2 regions of the Neisseria arctica genome follow, and region 1 is predicted to be linked to the other one. Evidence: predicted binding sites of a transcription regulator. Region 1 holds the regulator's gene; the other holds the start of a gene.
What was found. The regulator FNR, encoded in region 1, switches genes on or off when oxygen is low (the NO sensors DNR and NnrR bind a similar motif). The targets are predictions, from matches to a motif close to TTGATNNNNATCAA.

Region 2: a site for FNR is predicted at 2,358-2,371, ahead of LVJ86_RS01940 (M61 family metallopeptidase). Genes of this name have one in related genera too.

Annotation. Positions count from the first base shown of each region.
Region 1 covers NZ_CP091510.1:2,005,244-2,010,072, reverse strand. The annotation lists gene LVJ86_RS09305 (hypothetical protein) at 1-17, opposite strand, end outside; gene hemN (oxygen-independent coproporphyrinogen III oxidase) at 266-1,672, opposite strand; gene fnr (fumarate/nitrate reduction transcriptional regulator Fnr) at 1,842-2,576, shown strand; gene LVJ86_RS09290 (CysB family HTH-type transcriptional regulator) at 2,748-3,698, opposite strand; gene LVJ86_RS09285 (OmpA family protein) at 4,161-4,829, shown strand, end outside.
Region 2 covers NZ_CP091510.1:447,426-452,254, forward strand. The annotation lists gene LVJ86_RS01935 (TIGR01244 family sulfur transferase) at 1-262, opposite strand, end outside; gene LVJ86_RS01940 (M61 family metallopeptidase) at 545-2,308, opposite strand; gene ccoN (cytochrome-c oxidase, cbb3-type subunit I) at 2,663-4,099, shown strand; gene ccoO (cytochrome-c oxidase, cbb3-type subunit II) at 4,124-4,735, shown strand; gene LVJ86_RS01955 (cbb3-type cytochrome oxidase subunit 3) at 4,740-4,829, shown strand, end outside.

The sequences.
Region 1 (4,829 bases):
AGTAAGAATTTTTTCATTTTAAAGTCTAACCGGATAATAATGCTAGATAAATATATCAAAAAACAAACAGGCTAACATAATAAAATGCTGTTCTCCGTTAGCTTATATTTTATATCTTTGTAAAATTATTGATTTATTTTTAAGTGGTTATTTTTTATTAAGTTAATTCTTATGTATTTATATTTTTTAGGTGGGTTGATTGGAAAACCTGTATTTATAAATAAAAAGGCTGTCCATCATGAAGGCAGCCTTTTTATTTATGTGGTTAAACCGTCTGTGAATATTTTGCAGCTGTTTCTTTATGGCGCAGATGATAATCGAAAACCATGGCGATATTGCGGATCACAAAGCGGCCTTTGGGCGTGACGGTCAAACCTTGAGGTTTGAGTATTATTAGGCCGCGTTCGGCCAAGTTTAGTAAATCGGACAATTCTTCTGAGAAATATTGTTTGAACGGAATACCGAACAAACTTTCATATGTTTGAAAATCAAGTGAGAATCGGCACATTAGATCTTGAATAATATTTCGACGCAGAATGTCGTCACGGTTGAGGCGGTAACCGCGCATAACGGGTAAACGACCATTGTCGATAGCGTTGTAATAGGCATCAATATCACGTTCGTTTTGAACATAAGTATTGCCGATTTTACCGATACTGGAAACGCCAATGGCAATTAAGTCGCAGTCCGCATAGGTAGAATAACCTTGGAAATTGCGTTGAAGCCAGCCTTCACGCAGGGCGATAGCTAATTCGTCATTGGGTTTGGCAAAATGATCCATACCGATAAAGGTATAACCTTTCCGAGTAAGGGTTTGTACGGCGTATTGAAGTATATCAAGCTTCTCTTCGCTGCCTGGTACGCTCTCAGTGTCGATACGGCGTTGAGGTTTAAAAATATGAGGTAGGTGTGCGTAGTGGTAAAGTGCCAGTCGGTCCGGATCAAGTGTTAAAACCGTATCGATAGTGGGTTTGATGCTTTCAAGCGATTGATATGGCAAACCATATATTAAATCAACACTAACAGATTTGAATCCTGCTTCGCGCGCTGCTTCGATGACTTCACGGGTTTCCTCAACAGTTTGGATGCGGTTGACGGCTTGTTGTACTTTGGGATCGAAATCCTGAATACCGACACTCATACGGTTGAAACCGAGGCGTCCCAGATGAAAGACGGTTTCCCGGCTGACCTTCCTTGGGTCTATTTCGATTGAATACTCACCGTTCGGCAGTAATTGAAAGTGGCGCCGTATCATGTCGAAAACACGTTCCAGCTGGTCATCGTCTAAGAAGGTGGGTGTGCCGCCGCCAAAATGGAGCTGTGCCAGTGGAAGCTTCCCATTGAGATGCGGGGACAATAGAGCCATTTCTTTTTCTAGGTATTCTATATATGCGTCGGCACGTGTTTTATCTTTTGTGATAATTTTGTTACAACCGCAGTAATAGCAAATGGTATTGCAAAAAGGTATGTGTATATATAGGGATAAAGGTTTATTGAGTGCTCCGGTATTGCGCTGCTGTAACGCTTGTAGGTAATCAGACTCGCCGAAGCCGCTATGGAAGCGGTCTGCCGTAGGATAAGAGGTGTAGCGGGGGCCGCTGGCAGGTAGGCTGGCAATTAGTTCGCGGTTAAACTCCGGTTCTTGGCTGGTGTGTATAGGTATGGTTTTCATGTGGCGGCTTTTATAAAAGGGTGTGTTACAATAATCGGACGCCGTGATAGCGGATTGGGCAATTTTACGGATGTTTGGTAGAATGTGCCAACCAAGATGATGATGTCTTGATTTGAGTCAATCACTCTAATTTTAAAGGGTTTAAAGGCTATAAAGCCTAGAAGAAATTATGTCTGCACACACCACTCAAAATCAAATGAAAGCATTGTGTTCGACCTGTTCTCTGCGTGAACTGTGTTTGCCTGTGGGGTTGATGCCGACTGAATTTGAGCAGCTTGATGCTGTGATCAAACAAAGCCGCCGCTTGAAAAAAGGCGAGTTTTTATTTCGGGCAGGCGAGCCTTTTGCTTCTTTGTTTGCTATACGTACCGGCTTTTTTAAAACAACCGTAGCCAGCCAAGATGGCCGCGATCAAGTAACCGGTTTTTTTATGTCGGGTGAGTTGATCGGTATGGACGGTATTTGTTCGCATGTACATAGTTGTGATGCCGTCGCATTAGAAGATAGCGAAGTATGCGAGCTCCCGTTTGCCCATATGGAAATGTTAGGTCAAAGAATCCCCAGCTTGCAGACTCATTTTTTCCGTTTGATGAGCCGTGAAATTGTACGTGATCAAGGAGTAATGCTATTGCTTGGGAATATGCGTGCTGAAGAGCGGTTGGCTGCTTTTTTATTAAATTTGTCAAGCAGGCTTTACTCCCGAGGTTTTGCGGCCAATGATTTTATTTTGCGGATGTCGCGTGAGGAAATTGGTAGTTATCTGGGATTAAAATTAGAAACAGTGAGCAGAACTTTATCGAAATTTCATCATGAAGGCTGGATTTTGGTTGAGCATAAACATATTCAAATTTTAAAACCCCAAGTACTCAAGCAAATGGTATATGGTGCGGAACATGCGGTTTGACAGGGTTAAATAAAGTGGTGCTCAAGTAAAAATCCAAAAGCTTTCTGACAAAAATAAATATAGCTTAAATATCAAACAGGCCGTCTGAACTTTCAGACGGCCTGTTTGATATATTTGTAAGGTTTCGTATCCTAATATCATTAATTAATCAGTTTTGATGCTTGTTTGAAACTAAATGGAGAAGTCTTCTTCTATCGGAGCATAGAGAATTTGGTCAATTTTTTGGCGAGTTAGCGGGGAAGAAAATATATTAATAAAATCGTAAGTATAACCGCGCAAATATGTATCAGGACGCAGTGCTATGTAAGTTGAAGATGGTTCGAACAAATGATCTACGGGAATCATACGTAGAGTGTGGTCATGCTCGGGATCAAATGCTATTTTCGCCATTAAGCCGATACCGAGTCCCAAGTTAACATAAGTTTTTAAAACATCTGTGTCTGCGGAAGAAAGAGCAACCTTAGGCGGTTCAATATATGCTTTTTGGAAAGCACGGGCTATGCTGCTACCGTTATTAAAGGCAAATTCATAAGTAATTAGAGGATATGTCGAAAGGTCTTCGAGAGTTAAAGGGCGTTGTAGGTCAAGTAGGGCATGCTCTTTAGGTACAATCACTGCGTGGGTCCATTCTGAGCAAGGAAGTTTACGTAAATCGGTATGTTCCTCAAGGGATTCGGTTGCAATGGCAAAGTCCGCCTCTCCGCTCGCAACCATTTGCGATATTGAGTGAGGGTTACCTTGGCGGATACTGAGCTGTACTTTGGGATAGCGTTCGACAAATTTCGCTACGATCGGCGGCAGTACATAGCGTGCTTGCGTATGTGTAGTGGCTATTGTTAAAGAACCCGTATTTTGATCTGTAAATTCATTTCCGATATTTTTAATATTCTGTACATCATGCAATATTTTTTCTGCCAGCTCCAATACGGCTTTTCCCGGTTGGGAAACCGAAACTACCCGTTTCCCACTGCGGATAAATATTTGGATACCGAGTTCGTCCTCTAATAAGCGTATTTGTTTGGAAATACCTGGCTGTGAAGTAAAAAGAGCTTCGGCAGCTTCGGAAACATTCAAATTATGTTTATAAACTTCCAAAACATAGCGTAATTGTTGTAATTTCATGGCAATAAATAAATAGAGTGGTCGGCGGGAAATATGTAGGATTTGTACGACAAATACTAAGATAAATGTAACATATTTCTATCTGTAAGCGGGAGTATACTCTCTGTACTTTGAAGTGAATTGTTTTTAAAAGTTAAATTAAACTGCACTAAGTATAGATTCATACCAATATATTGTTTTGTTGTTGCTTTTGCGCAACTTGTCTATGAAAGGGGTAGTGTTTTGGTTGTAAATAAATGACACGGGTTTGATTTTTCGGCATGATTGATAGGTAGGAAGCAGGCCGTTTGTCGGTTGTTTTCAGTTAGCGCGCTATTGACAGTTTGCTTTGACCTTTTTATAGTGCAAACCTGATATATCCGATTTGCCGCCGTTTGTAATTGATACAGCGGCCTGTATTGGTGATTTGTAGCGGCAGCACCTAAGTTTCCGTTGCATAACAATTTTTGATGAGGGAATAAAATGACCAAACAGCTTAAATTAAGCGCCTTGTTCGTTGCTCTGGTTGCTTCAGGCACTGCAATGGCTAGCGAAGCGCATACTAAACACGGTTACACCGTTGACCGCGAGCAAACTATTGTACGCAACAGCTACGGTGAATGCTGGCAAAACACCTACTTGGACAAAGCAAGTCAAGGCCGTATTGAGTGTGGTGACGCTACCCCGGTTAATGTCGCCCCCGAGTATGCTGATGAGACTGTAGCTCTGTCTGCACAAACATTATTTGGTTTTGACCGCGATACTCTGCGTCCGGAAGCTACTGAAACCTTGAATGCATTGGCTCAACGCTTGAGCAATACTAACGTAGAAGCCGTACGTGTTGAAGGCCATACCGACTTCATGGGTTCTGATGCTTACAACCAAGCTCTGTCTGAGCGTCGTGCTAACGTTGTAGCCAACTACTTGGTTAACCGTGGTGTTGCTTCTACTAAAGTAACTGCTGTTGGTTTGGGTGAATCTCAAGCACGTATGACTGCTACTTGTGAAGCTGAAGTAGCTAAATTGGGTGCTAAAGTTTCTCGTGCTAAGAAACGTGCTGCTCTGATCGCTTGTATCGAGCCTGATCGCCGTGTAGACGTTAAGATCCGTACCTTGGTTACTCGCCAAGTAGCTCCGGGTCAAGTTGAAGGT
Region 2 (4,829 bases), 820 kb from region 1:
GGTGCTGTTGGCGGAGAGAATCGAATTTCGCTGCGTCTTCCGTATTAATAGCCGGTGCCGTAACCGGTTGGTGAACATGATGTCGGATGCCGGCAGTATCTAGCCATTGGCAAATTGTGTTGAAGGAGGGTTGGTTTTCTTCTTCTCCGTCGGGACGGTTGCAGATAACGGTTTGGATGCCGAGCTCTGTAGCTTTTTGGATATCTTCCTCGGAAAGCTGCGGAGCTATATAAAGATTGTCATCAAGTTTGCGGATACTCATGGTTTACTCCTTTGTTTTAGGCGGTTACAGATGATTTTGGGTTCGGTAACTAATCAAAAAATTATAACTTGGCTGCTGAGCTATTTGGCTGGGCAACTGGTAATGTACAAATAAAGATTTTGCTCCGGCGATATTGAAAGCATCAGAAGCCTTTTATGATGTTAGCAGATGGAGCGGATATTTGATGTTTTAATATATTAAAATTAACCGATGCCGTCTGAAAAGTTTTCAGACGGCATCGGTATATATTTTGCGTATTCAACAATGTTTGCTTATTGGTATTTATACGGTGATGTTTGAGAAAAGCCAGCGGTAAGCTGTTTCTCGATCAGTTATGTTCAGCAAAGCGGTGTCACAATCGGCTTGCTGCACAGTCATTAATGTTTCATGTAAAACGCCGTGGCGGAAATAATGTAGTTTGGCGGTCTCGCCAATTGCCAGCGAAGACCATTGTTTGTCGAAATCAGTACAGGCAAACCCGTTAAGCGCAATGATACGGTCTTGAGGGCAGAGTGCGGTGGATTCGGCACTACCTCCGTTAAAGACGTGGGTTAGAGTGATGTTGTCGGCATTTTGTTTGTAACGGGCACCGAAATCAGTAGCAGGAAGTATTGTTTCCGGCTGGGCTTCAATAAAGTCGCCTCCATGACTGCGGGGGAGGGCTTGCCACTGTAGATGGATACCTACCGAAGCCAAACAGGTTTCTAAGGGCAGATCTTCAGTTGAATATAAGGCCGTCTGAAAAAAATCTTGTAGGTTAAGGCCGGTAATTTCTTGGCAGCGGGTTTGCCAATGCTGTTCAGGAATCCCCGTGCGTGTGTGGCACCAGTCTTGGTAAAGTATTTGCATTACATTATCAAGACTGTATCGGTTGTTACTTTCTTTGCGTATGAGCAAGTCCAAGCACAAAGCGGCCAAGGCACCTTTTTGATAATAGCTGACAATAGCATTCGGGCTGTTTTCGTCTTGCTTGTAGTACTTATTCCACGCGGTAAAGCTGGATTCTGCCAAGGTCTGTTTCAGACGGCCTTTGCCCTGCTGAACCCGTGTGATGTTTTTAGCTAGAAGTTTTAAGTAAGCCTCCGGGCTGATAACGCCGCTGCGCACTAAAAACAAATCATCGTAGTAAGAGGTAATACCTTCGAATGCCCAAAGCTGCTCGGTGTAGTTTTCGCTATCAAGTCGGTAAGGAAGAAAAGCTGCCGGCTTGATGGATTTGACATTCCATGCGTGAAAATACTCATGGCTGAACAATCCGAGTAGTTGGATGTAGTCATCATTGGGAAGTGCCGTATTTGCTTGAGGCAGGGACTTTCTATCGGCCAGTAGGGCGGTGCTGCTGATATGTTCCAGGCCGCCATAAATGTTGTTTCCCAAATGCAATAGGAAAAGATACTCGTTAAAGGGAACGGGTTTCCCAAACATATTCAATTGTGCCGTACAGATTTTCTGTATGTCGTTTAGCAATCGTGTGCGGTCAAAGTCGGCATAATGTCCGCTCAGTGCGATTCGGTGATTGATACCGGCTGCCTCGAAATCTAAAAATTCCAGCTTGCCTATTTCAAAAGGATGATCGATTAATTCGGCATAGGAGCCGGCTTGGAAAACATGGGAGCCTTTAGCCGGCAGAGTGGTAGCCGTTTGCCAGTTTTGAGGTAAACCGCATAATTCGATTTGGTGTGGAAGATGTTCGTAATTCGGTGAGTAGAGAAATAGACAGGCACCATCAAAAAATGCCCGCTCCGAAGTCAGATAAGCACCGCGGACAGATAAATCATAGGCGTAAACGGTGTAGCAAATTTGCCACTTTCCTGAGCGGGCTTCGGTTTCCCAGTGATTTTTAGTAATTTGGGTGATCTTGGCAGGTTTGCTATCGCAAAATGCTTCAATCTGAATGATATGGCGCGAAAAATCACGGATCAGGTAGCTGCCAGGTACCCAGTTGGGTAGTTTTAGTTGTAAAGGAGTGTTATCGCAATGTGTAACGGTGAGGCGGATTTGCCATTGGTGCGCAGTCGGGTTGGCAGTTAAATGATAGTGCAACATGGAGCGAAATCTCTAAATGTTAAGTTTTGTAGGGCGAAGTGGAGCACGCTTGATTTGTGTCAAGAAACATTGTCCGGCTAACCTATAATCTTACAAAATCTGACCAAAGGCAACTTGTTAGCATCGTAAAGATTACGGTTCTATACGGATTTGACTTGGTACAACACAGGTTTTGCTTTAGAATATCTCAGTTAAGCTTCTGCTGGCTGTACCTTCTAGGGCTGTCGGTGGTGTTAAATTAAGAAAAATCGGGTATATCTTTGCGTGTTTTTGTCGGGCATCGTTCCGTTCAGAGGCCGCCTAGGCGAAACCGATAGTATATTATTAGTAAAGCCATGTTTAATGGAGACCCTCATGGAAACGCAAACTTATAACTACAAGGTGGTGCGCCAGTTCGCCATCATGACTGTAGTTTGGGGTATCGTGGGCATGCTGGTGGGTGTGATTATTGCAGCCCAGCTGTTTGCTCCTTCCCTAAATTTGGCGGAAGTCGGCCCGTGGTTCCACTTCGGCCGCTTACGTCCGCTGCATACTAATGCGGTTATTTTTGCATTTGGCGGTTGCGGTCTGTTTGCCACATCTTATTATGTTGTGCAGCGCACCTGTAATGTCCGCCTTTTCGGCGGTAATATCCTGCCTGCCATTACATTCTGGGGTTGGCAGCTGGTTATCGTGTTGGCGGCCATTACTTTACCGTTGGGCCTTACGCAAGGTAAAGAGTATGCCGAATTGGAATGGCCGATTGATATTTTGATTGCTTTGGTTTGGGTAACCTATGCAGTTGTATTCTTCGGTACTATTGCAACACGTAAAATCAAACACATTTATGTGGCAAACTGGTTCTATGGCGCGTTTATCTTGGCGGTAGCCTTATTGCATATTGTTAATAACCTGAGCGTTCCGGCCGGTCTGATGAAGTCATATCCGATTTATTCGGGTGCGATTGATGCCATGGTTCAATGGTGGTACGGGCATAATGCGGTAGGTTTCTTCCTGACAGCAGCCTTCTTGGGCATGATGTATTACTTCGTTCCCAAACAAGCTGGGCGCCCGGTTTATTCTTACCGTTTGTCTGTTGTGCACTTCTGGGCTTTGATTTTTACCTACATGTGGGCAGGTCCGCATCATTTGCACTACACCGCATTGCCGGATTGGACTCAATCTTTAGGTATGGTTTTGTCGTTGATTTTGTTCGCACCTTCTTGGGGTGGTATGATCAACGGTATTATGACTCTCTCCGGTGCATGGCATAAATTACGTACCGATCCGATTTTGAAATTCTTGGTAGTATCACTTTCGTTCTACGGTATGTCGACTTTCGAAGGTCCAATGATGTCGATTAAAACCGTTAACGCATTGAGCCACTATACCGACTGGACTGTAGGTCACGTTCATTCCGGCGCTTTGGGATGGGTAGGTTTTATTACTATCGGTTCCATCTATTATCTGATTCCCCGCTTGTGGGGCAAAAAAGAAATGTACAGCACCAAGCTGATTGAAGCGCATTTCTGGATCGCAACTATCGGTGTAGTGTTGTATATCGCCTCTATGTGGATTTCAGGTGTTATGCAAGGCCTGATGTGGGGTGCTTTAAATGATGATGGTACGCTGACTTATTCTTTCGTTGAAGCTGTAAAAGGCAGTATGCCTTTCTATATGATCCGTTTCTTCGGCGGCTTGCTGTATTTGAGCGGTATGGTTCTGATGGCTTATAACGTTTACCGCACTGTAGTAAGCGGAAAAGCCGTAGATGCGGAAATTCCTGCGGTTTCCCAAACACAGCATCATTAAAAACCTGAAAGATAGGCTACTAAAATGAAATTACAACAACTAGCTGAAGAAAAAGTCGGGTTCCTGATTGTGTTTACCTTCTTGGTAATCAGTGTAGGTTTCCTGATTGAAATCGTACCATTGTTTTTTACTAAATCCGTAACCGAGCCTGCGCCGGGGGTAAAGCCTTATAGCGCGTTGCAGGTAGCCGGTCGTGACATTTATGTACGTGAAGGTTGTTATAACTGCCACTCACAAATGATCCGTCCCTTCCGTGCGGAAACCGAACGTTACGGCCATTATTCCGTTGGCGGAGAATCGGTTTATGACCGTCCTTTCCAGTGGGGTTCTAAGCGTACAGGTCCGGATTTGGCCCGTGTAGGTGGCCGCTATTCTGACGAATGGCACCGTATCCATCTGTTGAATCCGCGTGATGTTGTGCCGGAGTCTAATATGCCTGCCTTCCCATGGCTTGCACGTAATGCGGTGAATCCTGAAATCGCTGTACGTAATATGAAAGCCCTACGTGCAGCAGGAACGCCTTACAGCGATGCAGACATTGAAAAAGCACCTCAAGAACTTGCTAATAAGTCTGAATTGGATGCCGTCATCGCTTACCTGCAAGGCTTGGGTTTGGCATTGAAAAACGTAAGGTAACATCATGGATATTAATTGGGTGCGTTCCCTCTTTACAGTTTGGGTTTTTATCAGCTTCTTATTGGTTCTCTATATTGTATTGAACCGACGGAAT